3 regions of the Thalassotalea insulae genome follow, and region 2 is predicted to be linked to each of the others. Evidence: riboswitches for the same ligand, from Rfam matches in the RefSeq annotation. Region 2 holds a riboswitch; each other region holds the start of a gene.

Region 1 (7,569 bases), 1.6 Mb from region 2:
CCAGAGCAAAAAAACCGCTACCAGGCAAACCGTGATAAAAATATCGCGATTGAGCATAAGCAAAAAGAAAAGTCAGCATTAAAACTTGCCAAAGGAAAGGCGAAAAAAGGCCTTAAGAGCAATGCTAAGGGAAAAAAAGCGAAACGCAAATAACCTATACATAAAAATAGTCTAGAGCTAAACAACCTAAATGTCGTATCAAGCGATAGAAACACCTTTTCAATTTCGTTATTGCTGCTGGTTTTGTGGTGAGCCAGCAGCGAGTCATTTGGATTTTCCTCAGCCGGGTAATATTGTTTTAGATTGTCCTCATCCACCATTATCGTTAAATACTTGTGCTGAGTGTTATCATTTGGCAGCTCGCTGTAAAGTAACATCGATCTGGCAGGTGCGAGAGCAAGTAAAACGTTTATTGTTTCAACGATATCAAAAAGATCTGGCTATCGGTATTAATTGGACTGAGCAAGAGTTGGCAAATAGTGAATTTGCAGGCGGTAATTTTGCTGGGTTTCAGCGCAGTGCCTGGATGATGTTTGAAATTGCTAAGGCGAGGGTAAATTTTTGCGGTTGGGCTTTGATCCTTGGTGGAATTAACATTGAAGATCTTAAGTGCAAGGAAAGTGAGCCATTTCAATTTGACGGTATTGAGTTTCCTTCGATCAACGATGCGGTGATTCATTACGCTAAAACCTTTGATTTAGATAAAGCGTTTTTTCTGCAGGTCACTGATATACTCGGCCAAGAAAAGTTTTCTCAAGCGGTGAGGTTTTGTCGCCTATTGGTCGGTTCTACACCAAATGAGCGTAAAGCTGCGCTTAAACAGTTACGCTCAAATCTTAATGGTTATCCCATCTGAATTAAACATTCATTTCAATTGGTATTAGACAATGTTTAGCGTGCGGTTTTCACTGATTTTATTTTGATACAGTAACTGATCAGTACGTTCAAAAAAGCTTTGTTCGCTATCAGCCCGATTCATTAAACTGGCGCCTAATGAGCAACTGACCTGATACTTAGAGAGCAAGCAACAGGCGTTAATCGCTTGATGAATACGCTCTTCGATAACTAACAATGAATTTTCATTGGCATCCTCAACCAATACGACAAATTCGTCACCACCAAAGCGAAATAAGCTGTCAGAATCACGGACACTAGCGCGTAACGCATCGGCAAAGTGAAGCAAGATGTCGTCACCTATTTTGTGGCCATAGGTATCATTAATGGTTTTAAATTTATTTAAATCGCAGACTATCATACCGACTTTAGAATGTTGACGATTGGCATGGTGCATGGCGCGTTTAAGTTGCTGGTCGAAATAGCGGCGGTTACCTAATCCGGTTAAACCGTCTTGTAGCGCAAGTTGCATTGCTTTTTGATATTTAATCGCGTTATTTAACGGGTGTAGCAGTACCTGATGCAGCTGTTTAATAACTTTGTTATTACTAATGCTGATCGGCGCATTTAACGCATAAGTTAAGGTGCCGACATAATGATTATTAATTTTAAGCTCGTAACGACGCTCTTTTTTGCCCGCTTTGCTACCTCGAGCGGCAGCGCTGATCTCAGCTTGTTTAAAATACAGGCCAGAAAAGTCGACGTATTTAGCTGCTTCCAGAGCAAAGATGTTAAGTAGTACATTAAGTTCAAGACTGGTTTGTAATTGCTCGGATAACGCAAGTTTTCGATAATTATCCTGATGATCCTGAGTATCAAATACTCTAAACGCATTGAAATCGACAGAGGTGTTTTCAACTAAATTTAATGTTTGCATAGCGGCACCTTTTAAAATACTACAGCATTTACAAAGCAAAAAATGTACCTATAAAAAATATCGCTATGATTACAATGGGATAGAGGGGAACTCAGTAACAATAACGGCTAGAGGCGGCATTGTAATGTCATATGTCATAAAATTGTCGGCAAGTGTTTGCCGGTTTGTTTTGACTAAAATAGTCAGCTAATCAATAGTCAAATAGGGATCAGTTAAAACTTTTTTCCTAAATTACCTGCAGGCAATATATACTAAAATCATAGCAACCATTTTACTCATTAATTTTATTAGGTTTTTTGTGACAGATTACGTAGAAATTCTCGCTATTCTTACCAGTGCCGTATTGATTGTTTGGTTATTTAGAAAGCTGCATTTACCGGCGATTTTAGCTTATTTAGTCGCTGGGATGTTGGTTGGCGAACATGGCTTAGCGTTAACCCATGAAAGTGTTGACTATGAGCATTTTGCTGAGCTTGGCATTGTTTTTTTACTGTTTACTCTGGGGTTGGAGTTTTCATTACCAAAACTCATGGCAATGCGTCACTTAGTGGTTGCGGTTGGTAGTTTGCAGGTCGGGATCTCTATGTTGATCTTTATGAGCATAGCGTTATTTTTAGGACAAAGTTTTGCCAGTGCCATCGTAATAGGAGGGATTCTAGCGCTATCTTCTACCGCAATTGTTATCAGGCAGCTGAGTGAAAGCGGGGCGATGAAGCGAAAGTCGGGACAAATTTCGGTCGCGGTTTTACTGTTTCAAGACGTTGCTGTGGTGCCACTTTTGATCATTATTCCGATGTTCGCGGAGCAAAGTGATACGTCCATGGTACTGGAGTTGTTATTGGCTTTGGTAAAAGGTGTCTTTGTTGTCGGCATTTTATTGTCAGTGGGGAAGTGGGTACTACCTAGGATATTTAATTTAGTTGCTCAGGTTCGAACGGATGAACTGTTTGTTTTAACTACCTTGTTAGTCACATTAGTGGCGGCGGCGTTAACCCAATGGTTTGGCTTGTCTATGGCATTAGGGGCGTTTTTAGCTGGAATGATGTTAGGGGAAAGTCAGTATAAACACCAGCTAGAAGCAGATATTCGCCCTTATCGTGATATTTTACTGGGCTTATTTTTTGTCACTGTCGGCATGAAATTAAATCTTGCGTTACTACTTTCTTCTCCATTGCTGGTATTGGCATTATTAGTTAGCTTTATGCTGATTAAAATCTTAGTGCTCAAGTTTCTGGTGGTACGTGCCGGAGAGCAAACTAAAGATGCTTGGGCATCGGCAATCATGTTGGCGCAAATGGGGGAGTTTGGTTTTGTCTTAATTGCCTTGGCAAGCCAAGTGAATGTTTTACCACTTGATATTGCTTCTTTGTTATTAGGTGCAGGTGTTATTAGTATGGCAATTACACCATTTATGGTAGAGCACGCCCGTCAATGGGGAGTTTGGCTTAGTAAGGAAGAGCAACAAAATACTGATGAGCTGTCGCAGTTGCCGAGCCAAAATGAACTTAATGATCATGTTATTATTTGTGGTTTTGGCCGTATTGGTCAAACAGTCAGCCGTTTTTTAAAACAAGAGTCAATCGATTTTGTCGCGATAGATATCGATCCATTAAGAACCACCAAAGCGCGGGAAGCGGGAGAAAATGTATTATTTGGCTCTTCTCGCAAAACCGAGTTATTGGAAGCGGCAAAGTTATCTAAAGCTAAGTTAGTGGTGATCGCTTTTGGTGAAGATAAGCAGTCGATTGAAGTGATCCAAAAAGTGCGCTCTTTAGCGCCTGATGTTCCTATTTTAGTGAGAACGCGCAACGATGATAATCTGGAACGTTTACAGCTAGCCGGTGCTAATCAAGTGGTACCTGAAAGCCTTGAAGGGAGCTTAATGTTAGTGTCTCAAGTGTTATCTCTTTCCGGGATCCCTTTTTCAAAAATTGTTAAGCGGGTGCAGAAAGAGCGGAAAAGTCATTATAGTCATTTACATGGTTTTTTTCAGGGGGAGCATACTGACATGAGCCCAGAAGCTATAGAACGGATAGAGTTTGCTAATGCGGTGTTATTAACGGATGACTCTTTTGCGGTTGGCCACAGTATTGCAGCATTAAATTTAACAGCACGGCGTGTCACGGTTGTGAGTTTAAAACGTGATAATAGCGAAACAGAAGAACCGCCATTAGATACTGTGCTCCAAGCGCAGGATACGTTAGTTATTCGCGGTAAACCACGCCGTGTAGAACGGGTAGAACGCTACTTGCAAGAAGGTCGATAAATTTATAATTCGAGATATTCTCTTATTCTTTGCTCTTGTGCTAATGCATCCTGATAGCCGAGTTTAATGAGGTGCTGACAGTATTGTTTATCAAACAGCAGGTAGCTGATGATACTAGATTCAGGATCGTTTGCTATCCCCATCGTTCTTAGCAGTAATCGAATCGCCAATGGCAGCTGATGATAGTACTCAAAGGCTATGGCATTAAAATCGTGACTGGGGTTGATAACAAACGAGTTGATATTCTTTAATCCCTCATGTGTCCTTTTGTTTTCCTGATTAATAAGCGATAAGGTATTGTTGACTCGGTTCATACGTTCTAAGTCACTTTGCAAGGTATCTGAAAAAATACCGTCGAGTAAATGGCCGGCTATAGTGGCTGTCGTTGGCGGATGCGGATTATTTTCTCTTGCGTGTAAGGGCTCTTTCGGCTGCTCGACCCCGATAATAAATAACTTTTCTCCACCTAAGTGAATGGCCGGGCTTAGCGGCGATAATTGATGAATAGAGCCATCACCATAATGTTCGTTATGAATTTTTATCGATGGAAACACTAGTGGAATTGACGCTGAAGCTAGTAAATGATCACTGTTGATCATGCTAGGAATACCACGACGTTTTGCTCTAAACCAGGGAATGATAGAGGATTCTGATTGAAAAAAGCTGATGGAATCACCACTGCTGTAACTGGAAGTAGTGATAGATATCGCCGTTAAAAAATCCTTTCTGATATTGTTGTCAATGCGCCGGTAATCAATAACTTCGTTTAGTAGTAAACGAAGTGGTGCGTTATTGAGTAAACTGCGTGGCGTTTTACTGGCATAATCGGCCTGAAAACTGGCGAAAATCCCTTTAAAGATATGAGAAAAAACTCGATACGGATCGCTATGGTAAATACGACTGGTAGTGAGGTTTTTCCATACCCATTCTAATTTTTTTACCCCCAGTTGAAAGCAGGAAGCGTAGCAAGCTAAAGCCGTAGTGTTAATGGCACCGGCAGATGTCCCGCACAAGATGGGGAAGGGCAAAGGGTGGTTTCTTGGAGCAAACTTTGAAATAGCTGAAAGCACACCAACTTGATACGCTGCTCGAGCACCGCCACCAGTTAGCACTAAGGCATTTTTACTGTTTTTATAGCTTCTTTTATGTGACATTTATTATGAAATTCTATTGTTATCATTTTAATTGTAAATTGTTTATGAAAATAAACAATGATTTGTAACTATTTGACATAAAAGAAAAAGCCAGCAAATGCTGGCTTTTTAAATTGACATAGAATTATTAGCTAGTAAAACAGTTCACTTGTAAAACAAATAACGCCTACTAAAAAATAATTTAACTGCTGACGCGAGCGTTAGCAGCGTCGATTAATGGTTGCGATCCATTTTGCATTAGTGCCAAGTTGTCTGAGACAGTTTTCTTTGGCAATTTTGAAATCATCAAAGAACCTGTATCTACAGAGCCACGATCGGCAGCAAATACTAACAAGTTTTTACCATTACATTGAATACCATCAAAAACACTACGAATTTTCAGTCTATTCGCTTTTAAAAATCTCCGCATGCGTTTCTTATCATCAGCGGCAACGTACTCACACAAACTTTGTGCTATGTTGGCTGCCTGAGCTTTTGGAACAGATACAACAGACGTCAATGTTAAAGCAGTAATCGTAGAAACTAGTAATAATTTTTTCATTTTAATAACCTTATAAATGCGTAATAGTTAATTAAAAGAAAAAACCACAGGACGTACCTAATAACTCGGTAACTCCGCTGTCATAGCCATTATATTGCAATAAAGACCTTAGACCGGTGGTTTTGCGTAGCACGTTTTCGCGTGCCTTGCCCTTTCTTTGTCACCTTCAGTATTACTAAATTCGTATAAAATTGCAAGAGGAGGGGCATTTTCCGCAATATTTGTCATTAAATAGCGTGAAATTATTTTTATATAAAACAAATGATTAGTCGTGAACTACTCACTTAGTTATCACGAGTAGCTATATCAGTGACTGTTAAATTTTAGTTTTTTGTACAAAAAAGGGAGCTGATGCTCCCTTGTGCTTGGTTAACACTATAAGGTTAAAATGTCATTTCTGGTACATGCTCTGGAATAACGAGTTCACCAGCGGTCAGTTTAACAATTTCTTCAACCGATACGCCTGGAGCACGTTCAAGTAGATGAAACTTACCGTCTTTGATTTCGATAAAAGCTAAGTCAGTTAGTACTTTTTTGATACAGCCTTTACCTGTAAGAGGGAGTGTACAATCGGCTAATAGTTTGGATTCACCATGTTTTGATGCATGGGTCATTGTTACGATAATATTATCAGCACCGGCAACTAAATCCATAGCGCCACCCATGCCTTTGATCAGCTTGCCTGGGATCATATATGACGCAATATTACCATGAACATCGACTTCAAATGCGCCAAGCACGGTTAAATCAACATGGCCGCCACGGATCATGGCGAATGATTCTGCAGAATCAAAGATTGACGCACCAGTGGCCATGGTTACCGTTTGTTTACCGGCATTGATCAGGTCGGCATCAATAGTTTCTTCGGTTGGAAACTCCCCCATGCCTAATAGACCATTTTCCGATTGCAACATTACTTCCATTCCTTTTGGAACGTAGTTAGCTACTAAAGTTGGAATACCTATGCCTAAGTTAACGTAGTAACCATCTTGTAATTCTTGGGCAACACGTTGTGCAAGTTGTTCTCTTGATAAAGCCATTTGCTACTCCTTACTTGGCACGCACGGTGCGTTGTTCGATGCGTTTTTCAAACGACCCTTTAATCAGTCGATCGACGTAAATACCTGGGGTATGGATCTGATCTGGATCTAGTTGACCCGGCTCAACGATTTCTTCCACTTCAACCACAGTGATTTTACCGGCAGTTGCTGCCATAGGGTTAAAATTACGCGCTGTTTTGCGATATACCAAGTTGCCGTAACGGTCTGCTTTCCACGCTTTGACAATAGCAAAATCACCAGTGATTGCCGGTTCTAGAATATAATGACGACCGTTAAATTCACGTTCTTCTTTGCCTTCAGCTACCGGAGTGCCGTAACCTGTGGCGGTATAAAATGCTGGAATACCAGCGCCACCAGCACGCATTTTTTCGGCTAATGTACCTTGCGGCGTTAATTCTACTTCTAGTTCGCCACTCATCATCTGACGTTCAAACTCGGCATTTTCACCGACATATGATGCGACAATCTTTTTAATTTGACGATCTGGTAATAAGACACCTAAACCAAAGTCGTCAACGCCACAGTTATTTGACACGACTGTTAATCCTTTAGTGCCTTTGCGCTTGATTTCTGCAATCAAGTTTTCTGGAATACCACATAAACCAAAACCACCTGAAATGATGGTCATGTTATCTTCTAGACCTGCCATGGCTTCTTCGTAGCTTGACACTACTTTGTCAAATCCGGCCATTATTTACTCCTCGATATAAGGTTTGTGTTGCGCCCGATACGCATTCGAAACTTTTGAAATAGGCGCTTTGCCTAGTATGTCACTG
Region 2 (7,569 bases):
CCATCCTAGCAACCGCGACTTTACTGCCACTTCTAATGATATGAGCCGTGGCAACAAATTCTTTTCCTCTGCCTGGGCGAAGAAAATCAGTACGTAGATCTATGGTGCCTAGCTTACTGAGACTTTGTTGGATATTTTGTGGTGATAAGTCATCAAGCTGATCAATAATATTTGCCGCCGCAACGACGCCACCCGCTAGGTCTAACACTGAGGCGGTTACGCCACCGTGGAGGATTTTCTGAATCGGGTTACCAACCAGTTTGTCATCCCAAAGAAAGCGGATCTCAGAGCGTTGGGTATCGAAATGTTTAATCTTTAAGCCAAGTAACTGATTAAATGGCATATCATTGGTCCAAAACTGCGCAATTTGTTTAAAGAGTTGTGCCTGATCCATAATTGTTCTGGTCTGATGAGTTGTTTGTTAAGCATATCACTGAATTTCTCGATAAAGAAATTTTCTTATTAGATTACTCGTTACTAAATTATCGGGTAAAATAGCGCGATTAAAAATAACGAAGTAATATTTTGACTGTAGCCACGCCTGATATATCAAATGATGCACTATTAACAAACTTAAAGCACTATTTTGGCTATAGTGAGTTTCGTCCTGGGCAGCAAAACGTGATTGAACAAATACTTGCAGGTCGAGATAGTTTAGTACTGATGCCAACAGGTGGTGGTAAATCGCTTTGTTACCAATTGCCTGCGACTATGTTGTCGGGGATAACCATTGTTATCTCACCTTTAATTGCCTTGATGAAAGATCAAGTGGACGCGTTAAAACGTCAGGGTATTCAGGCGGCATATGTTAATTCAAGCTTAACGCCAGCAGCCATTAATGAGATTTTCCAACAATTGGCGCGCGGTGAGATCACTTTATTGTATCTCGCACCGGAGCGGCTGAATAACTATTATTTTATTCAGGGATTGCAAGAGTTGCCGATCAAGTTATTTGCCATTGATGAAGCTCACTGTATTTCACAATGGGGGCATGATTTTAGGCCTGCCTATACTCGGCTAAATACTATTAAGCAACAATTTCCTCATGTGCCGGTAGTCGCGTTAACGGCGACCGCAGATGTGACGACTCGTAAGGATATTTTACAGCAATTAGGCTTACAGAACCCTTATATCCATTTGGATAGTTTTGACCGCGCTAATATTCGGTTAACACTGGCGGATAAGTATCAGGGCACTCAGCAGATCATCAGTTATATCAAAAAGCGGCAGCAGGAATGTGGCATTGTATATTGCAGTAGTCGTTGGCAAGTGGAAAAGTTAGCGAAAGCGTTAGCGAATACTGGAATAAACGCCGCAGGTTATCATGCCGGAATGGAGCCTGAAATTCGCGACATTGTTCAGGAAGGATTTGCCAAAGATAATATTCAGGTGGTGGTAGCAACGGTAGCGTTTGGTTTAGGGATCAATAAATCTAATGTTCGTTTTGTTATTCATTTTGAACCGCCGAGAACATTGGAGTCTTATTATCAGGAAATTGGCCGAGCCGGACGTGACGGCTTACCGGCAGAGGCGCTTTTTCTCTACGATGAAAATGATCTTAAACGTATTGAATCCCGCATTGAATCCAGTGAGCACGAACAGCGGCGTCATGTTGAACTGCAACGCTTTCAGGCGATCACAGGTTTTGTTGAAGCACAGACTTGTCGTCGACAGCTGGTACTAAACTATTTTGCCGAATACACTAAGCAGGGGTGTGGTAACTGTGATATTTGCTTAGACCCGCCAAGTTTATTTAATGGTTTAGAGGTCGCGCAAAAAGTATTATCTTGTGTTTATCGCATTGGGCAACAAGGTGACGCTAATTATCTGGTTGATATTTTACGGGGCGTAACGACAGATAATATTGCTAAACAAGGCCATGATAAGGTATCGACTTTTGCCATCGGTAAAAACAAAACCCCGGGTTATTGGCATTCGATTATCAGACAGTTAATTCATTTAGGTTTTCTGCAGCAGGATATTGCTAATCATTCTGTACTTTGTTTGACTCAGGCGGCTCACGCGATATTAAAAGGAGAAATCGCACTAATGCTGGCGTCTCCGCGCTTGCAAAAAGCCAGTTACTGGCGACGATCAACACAAAAGTCCAGCTATGACCGTAAATTGTTTGCTAAATTAAGACAATTGAGAAAGGAACTGGCGGATGCCGAGGATATTGCACCTTATATTGTCTTTAATGACGCAACCTTATCAGAGCTGGCTAAATACCAGCCGATATCCAACCATGAAATGCTTAATATCAGTGGCATTGGTGAAACCAAGTTACAGCGTTATGGTCAGCCCTTTATCTCTTTGATTAAAGAGCATAAATTATAGAAATAAAAAAGGCGCCTGATGCGCCTTTTGAGATCATCAAGAAAGATAAAGTTATTTCAAGCTGGCAAAATATGCCGCTAAGTTTGCAATGTCTTCATCTGATAAAGGCATTGCCATTGCACCCATTACTGGATCTTTACGAGCGCCTGATTTGAAATCTTTTAATTGTTTGGATAAATAAACTTCTTTTTGACCCGCTAAGTTTGGATACATAGGTACGGCAGATATGCCAGTTGCACCATGACAAGCAGCACAAGTGCCTGATTTTGCTTTACCTGCGGCAATATCACCGGCAAACACTGGAGATGCCATCATCACTGTAGCTGCTACGGCTAAAGTAAGTTTTTTCATAACTTTCTCTCTCTTAATTTTTATATAGAATTTAAACGCCTTGGCTGATTATAGGTAAAAAGATCAAAGCTGTCGTTGCTTTTTTTAGTAATATAGCGCAATCAAAGAGAATTCTTAGGTTTAGATCAAATGACGACTAAATTTATTATTAAATGCAACGAGTTAATTGATTCAAATATTATATTAACGTGCAATCAGAACTGGTCGCAAGAAGATATTGCGCTAATCGTAGAGCAATTTTTTCATCAGTATCCACAATGTCAGTGGGTTGAATCTTTAGAAGGAGCCGATCGGGTGGTAGCCCGCTTACTATGGCAGCAAAATCATTTTCAATTAAATTTTGAATGCTACTCTGAGTCAATCTGGCTTGATAGTGAAGATGAGATGGCTCAAATGAATATAGAGTCTTTTTATGCAGTGTTAAAAGGGGCATGATATGGAAAAAATATTAGTCAGTGCCTGTTTGTTAGGGCAAAGCGTCCGTTATGATGGCGGCCATCAGCTGTTACTAAATCAACAGCTCATTCGCTGGCAGCAACAAGGACGTGTAGTGGCTGTTTGCCCTGAAGTTGCCGGCGGCTTATCTGTGCCTAGAGCACCAGCTGAAATTAGCCAGCTAGATCACAGGGTTTATGATAATACCGGCATTGATGTCACTGATGCTTTTAATCAAGGGGCGCAGTCTGCTTTGGCACTTTGCCAGCGACATAAAATTCGTTACGCTTTATTAAAAGAATCCAGTCCATCTTGTGGCAGTCAGTTAATATATGACGGTCATTTTCAGGGAGAAAAAATTGTTGGGCAAGGGCTGACGGCAGCATTGCTACGTCAGAACGGTATTACAGTCTACTCTGAGCAAAGCCTTAATGAACTTATTGTGCAAGTCGAGGCACTCGATCAAGATAATTAGTGAAGCCGAGCTGGGGTTAATTAGCTACTGTGAGCCTATTATGACCACCGCGCTGCAAATCCATTACTAAAGTGCGGGTATAATTAAGAATTGTCTGAACATTTTGGGACAGTTTAAAGTCGTTAACCCCGGTTGAAATCGTCATTTGTGGTAAATGCATTCCTGATTTGCTGCTAACAAAACGAAGTTTTTCTACACCCTGGCGGATTTTTTCTGCGATTTCGCCGGCTGTAGAACGTTCAATTTCTGGCAAGAGTATTAAAAATTCATCGTGGCCAGCACGCACTGGGAGCCCACTGTCACCGACGTAGCTGCTAACTTTATTCGCTACTTTTGCCAATAATACATCGCTGATCAAGGCTCCGTATTTCTGAGTTATTTGTTGCATTTGATCGACACTAATCACAATCGCAGCCACTTGCTTATTTGGATTCTCTTTGCTCCAGCTTTCCAAGTGCTTATTAAGTGCCTTACGGTTGTATAAGCCAGTTAATGGATCCAGATAAATTTCCTTTTTAACTTCTGCTAACTCTTTTTTCAGTGATTGCGATTGTTGCTTAGAAATTTTTAATTGCTGCGCCAGCTGTTGTTGCTTTTGCTTAAATGACAGCGACGCCTTTTCAATTTGTTGGATAGCGTATGCGATTTGTTGGGCGTTTTGGGATTTTAATCCTGTGATGTTGTCATCAATTCTTTTGATTAAGTTGCTAGTAAAGTTAACCGAACTTTCACTATTTTGCTGGACGCCACTAATAAGGTCATCAATTTCTGTGATTATCTCGTCACGAAATTTACCTTGTCCGAGAATATAAAGTTGATATAGCTCTTCAATAAAAAAATTATCCAGCTTTTTGCCTAAGGAAAAATGCTGTTTTATTTGCGCAATGAGCGCTGTATTTTTGCCGCTGACATATTCATAACTGACGGCATAATTTATCGGCGAAGCAGGGAGGTGCCAAAGTTGCAATTGCTTTATAGCAAGCGCAAGTTTGTTATCTGCTTGTTCCATGGAATCATGATACTTCACTACTTCCAAACCTCTAATTAGCGCGGCGACGTCTTATTATTATTATTATGGCATCTATTCTCTAGCAATTTTGTCAAAAGTGCTAGAGTAAATATGGAATTAGTATTAATAAAATGTAAATAAAGTGGCTGGTAAGATTGATTCTGCCTAAATTTGTTGATAATGCGCTATTGTGTCGCAGTAGACATGATGTTTTATTAAACTCATGAGAGGGACAAGGGAGGCACGCAAAGTAGGTCAGGAATAGTAAGTTAGCGACTGCAAAATATAGACAAGCCCCCACTATATCTAAATTCGGTAGTTCCGCTATCTTAGGTTTCCCCTTAGACCGGTAACTTTGCGTCTCTAGCTTTCACTAGATTTGCCCTTATCGAGCTTTAGCAGCTCAGTGACCATTATAAGCTATGAAGACAGCTTGTAAACCTTTATGATAAATTATCGTGTCATGTCGTCGCCACTATCGACAGTTTATTTATAATGTTATGAATATTAAGGAAAATATAGATTAATGAAATCTAGCTTATTTGTGCTGTTAGTGCTGTTTTCTGGTTTTTTTACAACTTTTGTTGATGCCAATGAAGCAAAACTGTCGGAACTGCAAGACAATATTATTCAGGTTGATACCTTGTTTTTGACCGATCCTGAATCCTTGCCTTATCAAACAGTGATTGAATTATCGCAAAAAGTGATTCGCAATCGAGAGCTCTATAACGCTAATACCATAGGTAAAATGTTTAGTTTATTAGCTGATGCAGCCGTTAATAAAGGGGATTTGGCGAAAGCATTACAATTTTCTTTAGATGGCGAAGCGTTGATTGGTCTAGAGGCTAAGCTACATTTATCATTAACACTGAAAGTGGCCGCTGGTTATTACTATAAAGGTAAATATCACCAAGCGAAGGAAATTGCCGATCAGGCGGTTGTATTGGCAAAACAAATTAACACTCCTATTTTGTTGATTAAGGCTTTGGGATATCGGGCTATGGCGAATGCGGTTATTGCGGAGCATCAACTGGCATTAATCGATTTACAGCAAATTCAGCAATTGCTCGCAAATTATGAGCAATTTAATGATCATATTCATTTACTGGCGGTGATTGCTAATGCGCATTTTTATTTAGGTTCATATCAAACGGCGCTAAAACTATATAATAAGGTACTGAAAATCAGGTTTGATCAGAATAAACAATTTAATATTGACCAGACCTATTACAATATTGCTCGTTGTTATCTTAAATTAGATCAGTTAGATGATGCCTTTCATGCCTTTAATGGTGCAAAACAATATGCTGAGAAAAAAAATGCGCCGATCAGAATTGCATACGCAGAGCTTGGCTTGGGGCAAGTGTTATTAAAGCAAGCAAAGTATGATCAGGCATCTGAGCATTTGATGGTGGCGAATGAACTTTTTCATGGGCAAAACATCCCTCAGCCGTATTTAACAACTTTACTTAACTTGGCTCAGGTAGCCAAAGTTAAGGGAAACTACGCACAATCCTATCAATATATCACTCAGGCTGAAATGTTGGTTAACAGTACGGAATTGACTCAAGAACAAATTGCCTTCTATCAATACTTGGCGCAAATGTATCAGGAGCAGGGGTTATATCAACAAGCTTATCAGGCGCAAACTAGGTATATTGAGCGTTATAAACATTTTAATCATGTCCATCAGCACCTGCCAAGCGAGTTGGATCCTAATAATATTGCCAGCGAAAAAAATCGCGAATTGTCACTAAATATGGCGGCAGAAACTGAACTGAAAAATCAGTTTGCTGAAAAATTTAACCAGCAATATCAGGTAATTGTCAGTCTGGCTGTCGTCATTGCGCTAATGGTGATTTTACTATTGAGCATAATACTTAAACACAGGGCAAAACGATTGAATCAGCAATATGATGAAATTGAAAAGCCGACAGATATTTTGGCAACGCCTTCGCAAACTAAGAGCTTTTATCAACATTATTATAAAATGGCGCGAAAATTTGAATACCCACTGTCAGTGGGGTATTTTTCCATCGATAATTGGCAAGAATTAAGATTTCAGTTCAATAAAAAGGTGGTCGAGGAAGTGGCACGTATTATCGCTACCTTGGTTAATGAACATAAAGGAGAATTTGATCAGGTTGGGTTAATTAATGAGGGAGAGTATTTATTTCTTGCTCCTTATCAAGCACCAGAGCAGTTAAGAAAAACCTTTGAACAATTAACAAACGCATTAAAAGTGCAGTTTTTTGCTAATTTAGGTGAGTTTTCTTTAAAAGTTGGTTACGATTGCCAATCTCCAAATGTTCAAGATATTGATCCTTACATTTTCTTATCTCGTTTGAGCGAATCAACGAGAGCTGAATATAGTAGTTATAAAACATAGGCTTATATATGGTATTTAGTCTGGTAATTATTGGTATATTTGTTGCCGTTAGTATTTATTTTTATTTTCGTGCGGAAAGTTTGTACCGACAGTTGTTAATTGTGAAAAAAGACGCTGCGCATGCTAAGAAAGAAAGCAAGCAAATGGTGGACTCCATTGCGGTTATTGCTAAAAAAAATGAAGAGTTTTCCGTTGCTAGGTATAAACGAATTAAGGAATTGGTCAGTGACCCGGCGGAATTAGAGCTGTTATTACCGTTAGTAAATAATTTCTCTATGATTTTTCGAGAGAGTTTACGTGGCAAGGGACAACTTCATAAAGTCGCGAAAAAGTGCTGTGATAGCTATAAGCCAGGACACTATAAGCAATTAACGACTCATATTGCTAAACAAGATGCACAAATTAAACGTGTCTGGAGTAGCAATAATCTCAGTGGCTTTATCGCTTTTATTGAGGCGATGCTGATCGAACACGAAACAAAATTAATTCCGAGCAGCGACAAATAACTACGCGTTTTTCTTTTTCAGTAATTCGCGTAAATTCTCTACTCCTTGACGAGCCGATGCTTGCTTT
Region 3 (7,569 bases), 2.0 Mb from region 2:
CACCTGATTATCAGCAGAGCAAGGAAATCGTCGCTGCGTTTAACCGCGCCAATGTCCCGCTATTCGTTGCTTATTATCGCAGATCATTACCTCGCTTTAATCACGTCAAGTCGCTGTTGGATAATGGAGACATTGGTGATGTCAGACACCTCAGCTGGCATTTATCAAAACCTGCTAATCAACTCGATATATCGCAAGAGTATAATTGGCGTACCGATAAAAATATTGCTCTTGGCGGCTATTTTGATGATTTAGCCAGTCATGGACTCGATCTTTTTTCCTATTTGCTCGGTGAGTTTGCTGAAGTTAAAGGTCTTGGTATCAACCAACAGAATTTGTACTCGGCTTATGACGCAGTTTCTGCGTGTTGGCGCCATAAAAGTGGTGTCACTGGAACAGGAAGCTGGAATTTCGCTAGCCGATCACGCCAAGACATGGTGACTATCTATGGCAGTAAAGGAGAAATATCATTTTCTGTTTTTGATGAGCAACCTATATCTATTATTAGTGAAGATCATCAACAAGATATTTTTATTGAAAACCCTGAAAATATTCAGTTCTATCATGTACAAAATATCAGAGACTATTTGCTTGGTGAAACCTCTCACCCATCAACAGGTGCGACAGCCGCCCATACCAGTTGGGTGATGGATGAAATATTAAGAACCTAGGGCTAATACTGCAAAGCTTAATTGAAGAGTAGACAACAATAAAAAGCTTGGCTAAGGCCAAGCTTTTTATCAGCGATTTGATTTTAGTTTTGAAAGTTATTGAGTAAATAAGGACAAGACTTCATCAATCGCAACTAGCGATTTTTCACCTGTGATGCGATCTTTTACTTCAATTTCCTGATTGTCGAGGTTACGTTCTCCAACAATTAATAAAATTGGCGTACCGATAAGTTCATGATCGGCAAACATCACTCCGGGGCGCTCTTTGCGATCATCAAATAATACGTCGATACCGGCTTGTTGCAGTGTCTGATACAAGGTTTCAGCTGTTTCTTTAACTCGCGCTGATTTTGCCATATTCATTGGCACAATTGCCGCATGAAATGGCGCAATCGCTTTTGGCCACTTGATCCCGTATTTATCATGATTTTGTTCAATTGCAGCGGCAACGATACGTGAAACGCCGATACCGTAACAGCCCATGGTTAAGGTTTGATTTTTACCTGCTTCGGTTAACACGCCGCAATTCATTGCTTTTGCGTATTTATCGCCTAACTGGAAAATATGACCGACTTCAATACCACGTTTGATCACTATTTTTCCTTTGCCACATGGACTTGGATCGCCGGCCACTACATTACGAATGTCAGCAACTTGATAGTTTTGGATATCTCTGTCCCAATTTGCTCCATTATAATGAGTATCGTTCTTATTGGCGCCACAGATAAAGTCAGCTAAGTGTGCGGCGCTGCGGTCAACAATGACTGGAATAGTTAAACCAACTGGACCAATAGATCCTGCATCACAACCTGCCACGTCAGCAATTTGTTCATCTGTTGCGAAGGTTAATGGGCTAGCAATTTGAGATAAATTTTCTGCTTTGATTTCATTAAGCTGGTGATCACCACGTACTACTATGGCAACTATGCCTTGTGGCTCACCGTTTTCGTCAGCACCAGCTACCAATAGTGTTTTGACTGTTTGCTTAGCGTCGATGTTAAAGAAATTGACAACTTCATCAATTGACTTGACATTCGGTGTTGCAACTTCTTTTAATTCCTGGCTAGCAGCAGGGCGTTCACTCGTAGGGGCTAATGCTTCTGCTTTTTCGATATTGGCTGCGTAATCGCTTTCGTCACTAAAGGCGATATCGTCTTCACCAGAATCCGCTAAAACATGGAACTCATGTGAGCCTTCACCGCCAATAGAACCGTTGTCAGCGATTACCGGACGATAATCTAAGCCTAAACGTTCAAAAATACGGCAATACGCATCAAACATGATCTGATAGGTTTTTTTCAAACATTCATCACTTAAGTGGAAAGAGTACGCGTCTTTCATTAAGAATTCTCGGCCACGCATTACACCAAAGCGTGGACGAATTTCGTCTCGAAACTTGGTTTGCACCTGAAATAGGTTTAACGGCAGCTGCTTGTAACTGCTGATTTCGTTACTTACTAACTTAGTAATTACTTCTTCGTGCGTTGGACCTAAAACAAATGGACGTTGATGGCGATCGTTTAATCTCAGTAATTCCGGGCCATAATCATCCCAGCGACCTGATTCTTCCCATAAATCAGCAGGTTGCACCATAGGCATTAAGGTTTCGATTGAACCGGCTTTTTCCATTTCTTCACGGACAATTTTTTCAACTTTACGTAGTACCTTTAGTCCCGTCGGTAGCCAAGTGTATAAGCCTGATGCAACATGACGAACGAGTCCCGCCCGTAACATTAATTGGTGGCTGATCACTTCTGCATGAGCAGGGGTTTCTTTCAACGTTGAAAGCATATATTGGCTAGTACGCATGGATGGATATTCCAAAAAATAGGGTTTATAAATTAGTGCCTTTATTCTAGCAGGGCGCAAGGGGATGAAAAAGAGAAATTGACCACAATTTGTGTTTTATTATCAGTTAATAGTCACAAATTGTGCTTATTTTTAGTAAAGAGGAAAATTTATTTAGCGGGTCATTTTCTTAACAAATACTACGACGAATAACGCGATGGTAAAACTGCCGGTAAAGGCTTCTATTGCGGCGATTGCGCGCGAGATACCAACAGGGGTAAAATCGCCGTAGCCTAAGGTGGTAAACGTGACGATCGAATAATATAAACAGGAGAGAAAGAGGGAAAAGTTCTCGGTGATGCTTTTGTTGCTATCGTAGGTGAGGACATCGCCTTGATAACTTAATCCGGTGTACGTATATAATGCAGCACATATAACAATAAGCAGTAAGGAGATACCAACAATGCGGATTGGGTCTTCACCATAACCACAGAATAAATCCACAATTTTGGAGCTAAAGCGCCGAAAACTGGCTTTAGGCATTTGCATTCGACGCATGGTGAGCTCTTTTTGAATAAGCTCGCCTGACATGGTAAATATACCTTCCATTTCAGCGTGCTTTCTTAGATCACGATAAATTTCTTCTGCTTGCTCAAACTGATCTAAAGCCAAAGCTTGTTCGCCTTCTTTGAGCAATTGTTTCGCCCGCACTTCCTGTACTAACTTTTTGCCAATGGAAAGGTGCTCGATTTTGCAACCTTTCCATTTGATCCCTAAGAGGTTGGCACCGTTAAGGTTGGCACAATTTAAGTTGGCATAACGAAGATCACTTTTCATTAAACTGGTGTGGTTAAAATTAATGTTAAAAAGGTGAGCACCGGACAAGTTAGCACGGTAAAAATCGGCGTAAGAAAAATCAAAACCTTCTTTATGGTAATGATTGACCAGATCAATATTTTTCAGATCGGTATTTTTTAAGCAAATGCCGCGAGTCATACCGCCCGAGCGTGTAAACTCTATCAATGCTTCTTTGACTTCGGGACCCGATTTATCGACACTGCTGTCATGCCAATAGCAATAATGCGAATGTTTCATCGCTTCTTCTAAACATGGGATCCCGTCCGGATCATCGTATTGGCACAGGTGATGATTTTTGTTCATACCGCCAGTATAGTCAGCAGAAAATATTTTGCCTAATTAGGTAGTTATCTAGAGCTATGTTAGTACTGAGGAGTAAAGGGGTCATTGCTGAGCTGATATACTCAGCAATGGTTGTGACTTTAAAATGAGATTTTTTTTCTTTTTCCTGATGCCGTAGTTTTTTTATTTGCTGAAGCTTTATTCGTGGATAACGGCGCTTTTTTCTTTTCTGGTTTAGCTTTAGGAGTCTCTAATGGCGTATGGCAAATGACTTCAATAAAATCACCATTAAACTCAACTACATCCTGATGATAAATTTTACGACGTTTTTGCAATGCAATTTCACCATTAACAGCAACATAGCCTTCGCTAATTACTATTTTTGCTTCGCCACCACCGTTGACTAGGTTGGCAACCTTTAACAACTTACATAGCTCAATTGGCTGATTTTCAAGTTCGACGCTAATGGTATTGTTCAATTTTTACACCTTAATTATTGCACTGTAGTTATTGTAACTTGCATGTTCAGGTGAGCACAAGATAAAGGCAGCGAGTGTGTAGAAACAAAGCAGATACAAAAAAGCAGGAATATCTATTGAACTGAACGCTTATTTCCGTAGAATGCGCGCCAGCTAGAAACGGCAAGGTGCTTGAAAGGGTACTACGCAAAACATCCGGTCTAAGGGCTTATGCCTACGATAGCGGAGTTACCTCAGCAACAAATCACTATGTTCAGGTAATCAAGCGTAATAGTACAACCGTTTCTTTAATACTAATTAGGTTGTTTATTAATAGGATTATTCATGAAAAACATTATTGCTGTTGCTACTATCATTTCTTTATCTGCTAGCTTTGCACCAAAAACTCAAGCCTCTACTATTGCGCAAAATTTATGTGAATACGTCAATGTTGATAACAAATCAAAATTACGTTCATATCTAAAAACTAACAAACTTAAAATTCGTAATGTATTTGACGGTATTCAGTGTAATGGTCAAAACTTGCTAGCATTTGCTGCGTCTCGTAATGCTACGGAAACAGGTGCTATGATAATTGGCAAGTTATCGAAAAAAGTGATTGAAACTAATTTATCTGCATTAGCTAATAGTGAATTAGCTAGCGTAGCGCAAAAGCGAGTGCAAGGTTAATTGCCTAATTAATTGCTGTTAATCTATAAATGAGAAGCGTTGTCTGTATTCAGACAGCGCTTTTTTATTGTCATTAATTGATACACAGTTAACGATAAGTACCGATAACATTTTCTACCGTCATAATGCCAAACATTACTTTGCGTATAAAAGATTCAGAGCTGCCGACTAAGTTAAAGTTTGGGTGCTGAGACCAGACTTTTTTTAATTTTTTATCTAATTCAATCGCCGCTTGCTCCGATTCGTTTCTGACCGGGTTGTTACTTTTTATACTTTCCCCGGACCTGGCTGCCGTTTCGAAAAATATCACCGCGTCATAACGGGCTAACTCTAGTTCTAAGGAGGTATTCATTTTAGTAAAAAAGTCCTGCTCACTTTCAGGCCAATACGCCAGACCGTCTAATGAACCCCTGTCACATAAAATTAAACAATCTGGATGTGCGGCTCGTTGAATATCTTCTAAGTTTTTTTGCAGGTTAAAGATCGCCACTTGCTGCGCTTTAAGTACTTCTGGTGTCATCGCACGACTGATACCACCACTAAATATCATGGTTGCAGCTTCCGGGACCGAGGCTATCTTCCCGCAAAATTCTCGCCGGATCAAATCAAGCGCGGTAGTTTTTCCGCCGCCCGGGCCACCGGTTAATACGATGCGTTTTTTTATTTTTGTGATATTCATAATGAAATAATAGGTTTGAATTCTCGTTCTAGTATCGCAGTACTTTCTTTATTATCACAGTAATTAGTAGGTTAAATTAAATTTAACCCTATGCTAAAAAAGATTTGCAATGTGGTTCATCGATAAAATTATGCTAATGAGCGCAATAGAATATTTACTCTTGCACTCATAACGCTATGTTAACAAAAACAATATGGGGAACACTATGAAAAAACAAATATTATTACTATCGACTTGTTTGTTGCTTAGTTCGTTATGCTTTGCGGCTGACTTTTCTTTTACTAAAGGGCAAAGGTCGGCAGCTGATCTTGCTTTGGATGTGCAACGAAAGGGGCCTCAAGTAATAGAATTAACAAAAGTTAGTTCAGGAATGACAGTATTAGATTTACTCGGAGGTGGAGGTTATTACAGTGAGCTGCTCGCAGAAAAAGTCGGGAATAGCGGTAAGGTTTATCTGCATAACAATCAAGCATATATGCCTTATATTGAAAAAGAATTGGCGGCACGACTAAAAGATAATCGTTTAGCTAATGTGATCCGTTATGACAGAGAAACCGATAATTTAGAGTTAGCCGATAAACAGTTTGATGCGGTATTTTTCATCCTTGGTTATCACGACTTGTACCATAAAGCCGAAGGTTGGGATATTAATAAAGCGCAGTTTTTATCGGATGTGCTGGGCGCGCTTAAGTCAGGGGGCCAGCTAGTGATAGTTGATCATTCTGCGGTAGCGGATAGTAAAACTAAACATGCGCAAGAATTACATCGTATCGATCAACAATATGTCATCGATGAGTTAACTCAGTTAGGGTTAACGCTGGTGAAAAAGAGTTCAATACTAGAAAATAAGCAGGATTCTCGGATGATTTCACCATTTAAGCCGGAAATTCGTCGTAAAACCGATCGCTTCATTTTGGTATTTGAAAAAGCCTAAGCTGAGTTAGCACAAATTAGACCTTAGCTGAGTTATCTTTTAACGGGGCTTAATGGCAATCATTAAGCCTAATTTATACCACTATTTCCGTACTTTTTTCTTTTTCTTTTTCTTTTTCTTTTTCTTTTACTTTGTTCTTACGTTTTACCGTCATATTTTTTAGCTTTTATCTCTCTAATATCGCTACTGAACTCAGGGCTAAATGTATCAAACTATGTCGTTAGATTTCAAAGCTTATCCATGCTGTAATTAAGCGCATTTTCCCGGTGATTAGTCGTATCTACACTACTTATTTTGCTTGAATCAACTAGCTTTAACGTTAATTTGTTCTATTGAGCTTGTTTGGCAATGCCCAAATAAGGAGGCGGTATGAAATTAACTGCTAGTGCGTTAGCTAGTCCGGCTGCGGTTGCAGTAGGAGTTGCTTTGATCATCTTAGTTGGCTTATTAAGCTTAGCTAAATTACCGGTGCAGTTATTTCCGGATATCGAACGGCCAACCATTGCCATTCAGACCTTTTGGCGGGCGGCATCTCCCCAGGAAATTGAATCTGAAGTTGTTGAACCTCAGGAGCAAGTGCTCAAAGGTATCCCAGGGCTTAGAGCGATGAATGCTTTTGCCAATCGTGGCAGTGCGTTTATTAATTTAGAATTTGGCGTTGGCACTAACATGGATCAAACGTTAATTGATGTTATCAGCCGTATGACCCGGGTAAACAATCTGCCCCGGGATGCCCGTCCTCCTAGGATCATGCTTGGAGGCTTTGGTGGCTCAGCACCGGCATTAACTTTTTTCTTTTTACAGGCGCTACCTGGTAACAGCCAAGCCATTGATGATTATATTGATTTTGCTGATGATGTAATTCGTCCCCGTATTGAAGCGTTGGACGGTGTTGCGAGTGTTCAGACGTTTAATCAGCAAAACCGCCAGCAATTGCAAATTCGTTTTGATCCAATAAAAGCAGCAGAATATGGTATCGAAATTCCACAGTTGATCGCTTTAGTGTCAGCGACTAATGATGTTTCAGGTGGTTTTATCGACGTTGGTCGCCGGCAATATACTTTACGTTTTACTGGTAAATATCAGGTTAGTGAACTGGAACAGTTGATTCTAACCGCTCGAAATGGCCGCAACATTCGTCTAGCGGATATTGCAAAAGTTGAAATTCGCCGCCCTGATAAACAAAGTGTTGCAGTACAAAATGGTAAT

Evidence for each region. A riboswitch is a leader RNA that binds a small molecule or an ion and turns the genes downstream of it on or off. The one in region 2 is predicted to bind cyclic di-GMP.
Region 1: it holds a riboswitch for cyclic di-GMP, as region 2 does, so the genes downstream of both, QQK06_RS16060 (DUF3718 domain-containing protein) here and QQK06_RS08820 (GGDEF domain-containing protein) in region 2, are expected to answer to the same signal.
Region 3: it holds a riboswitch for cyclic di-GMP, as region 2 does, so the genes downstream of both, QQK06_RS17600 (DUF3718 domain-containing protein) here and QQK06_RS08820 (GGDEF domain-containing protein) in region 2, are expected to answer to the same signal.

The regions. Positions count from the first base shown of each region.
Region 1 is NZ_BSST01000001.1:3,581,982-3,589,550, forward strand. Features, by position in the region: gene QQK06_RS16035 (DEAD/DEAH box helicase) at 1-153, shown strand, start outside; gene QQK06_RS16040 (hypothetical protein) at 191-856, shown strand; gene QQK06_RS16045 (GGDEF domain-containing protein) at 881-1,771, opposite strand; gene QQK06_RS16050 (monovalent cation:proton antiporter family protein) at 2,070-4,037, shown strand; gene QQK06_RS16055 (patatin-like phospholipase family protein) at 4,040-5,191, opposite strand; gene QQK06_RS16060 (DUF3718 domain-containing protein) at 5,373-5,732, opposite strand; cyclic di-GMP riboswitch class I at 5,797-5,893, opposite strand; gene QQK06_RS16065 (3-oxoacid CoA-transferase subunit B) at 6,116-6,772, opposite strand; gene QQK06_RS16070 (CoA transferase subunit A) at 6,783-7,484, opposite strand; gene QQK06_RS16075 (hydroxymethylglutaryl-CoA lyase) at 7,488-7,569, opposite strand, start outside.
Region 2 is NZ_BSST01000001.1:1,937,244-1,944,812, reverse strand. Features, by position in the region: gene QQK06_RS08845 (thioesterase family protein) at 1-394, opposite strand, end outside; gene recQ (DNA helicase RecQ) at 523-2,337, shown strand; gene QQK06_RS08835 (c-type cytochrome) at 2,389-2,688, opposite strand; gene QQK06_RS08830 (DUF3630 family protein) at 2,818-3,123, shown strand; gene QQK06_RS08825 (2-thiouracil desulfurase family protein) at 3,125-3,598, shown strand; gene QQK06_RS08820 (GGDEF domain-containing protein) at 3,615-4,625, opposite strand; cyclic di-GMP riboswitch class I at 4,919-5,001, opposite strand; gene QQK06_RS08815 (tetratricopeptide repeat protein) at 5,134-6,996, shown strand; gene QQK06_RS08810 (hypothetical protein) at 7,005-7,502, shown strand; gene rep (DNA helicase Rep) at 7,503-7,569, opposite strand, start outside.
Region 3 is NZ_BSST01000001.1:3,919,930-3,927,498, forward strand. Features, by position in the region: gene QQK06_RS17580 (Gfo/Idh/MocA family protein) at 1-671, shown strand, start outside; gene QQK06_RS17585 (proline--tRNA ligase) at 768-2,480, opposite strand; gene QQK06_RS17590 (ion channel) at 2,634-3,620, opposite strand; gene QQK06_RS17595 (RNA-binding S4 domain-containing protein) at 3,740-4,078, opposite strand; cyclic di-GMP riboswitch class I at 4,230-4,314, shown strand; gene QQK06_RS17600 (DUF3718 domain-containing protein) at 4,403-4,747, shown strand; gene QQK06_RS17605 (AAA family ATPase) at 4,836-5,426, opposite strand; gene QQK06_RS17610 (methyltransferase domain-containing protein) at 5,632-6,360, shown strand; gene QQK06_RS17615 (efflux RND transporter permease subunit) at 6,730-7,569, shown strand, end outside.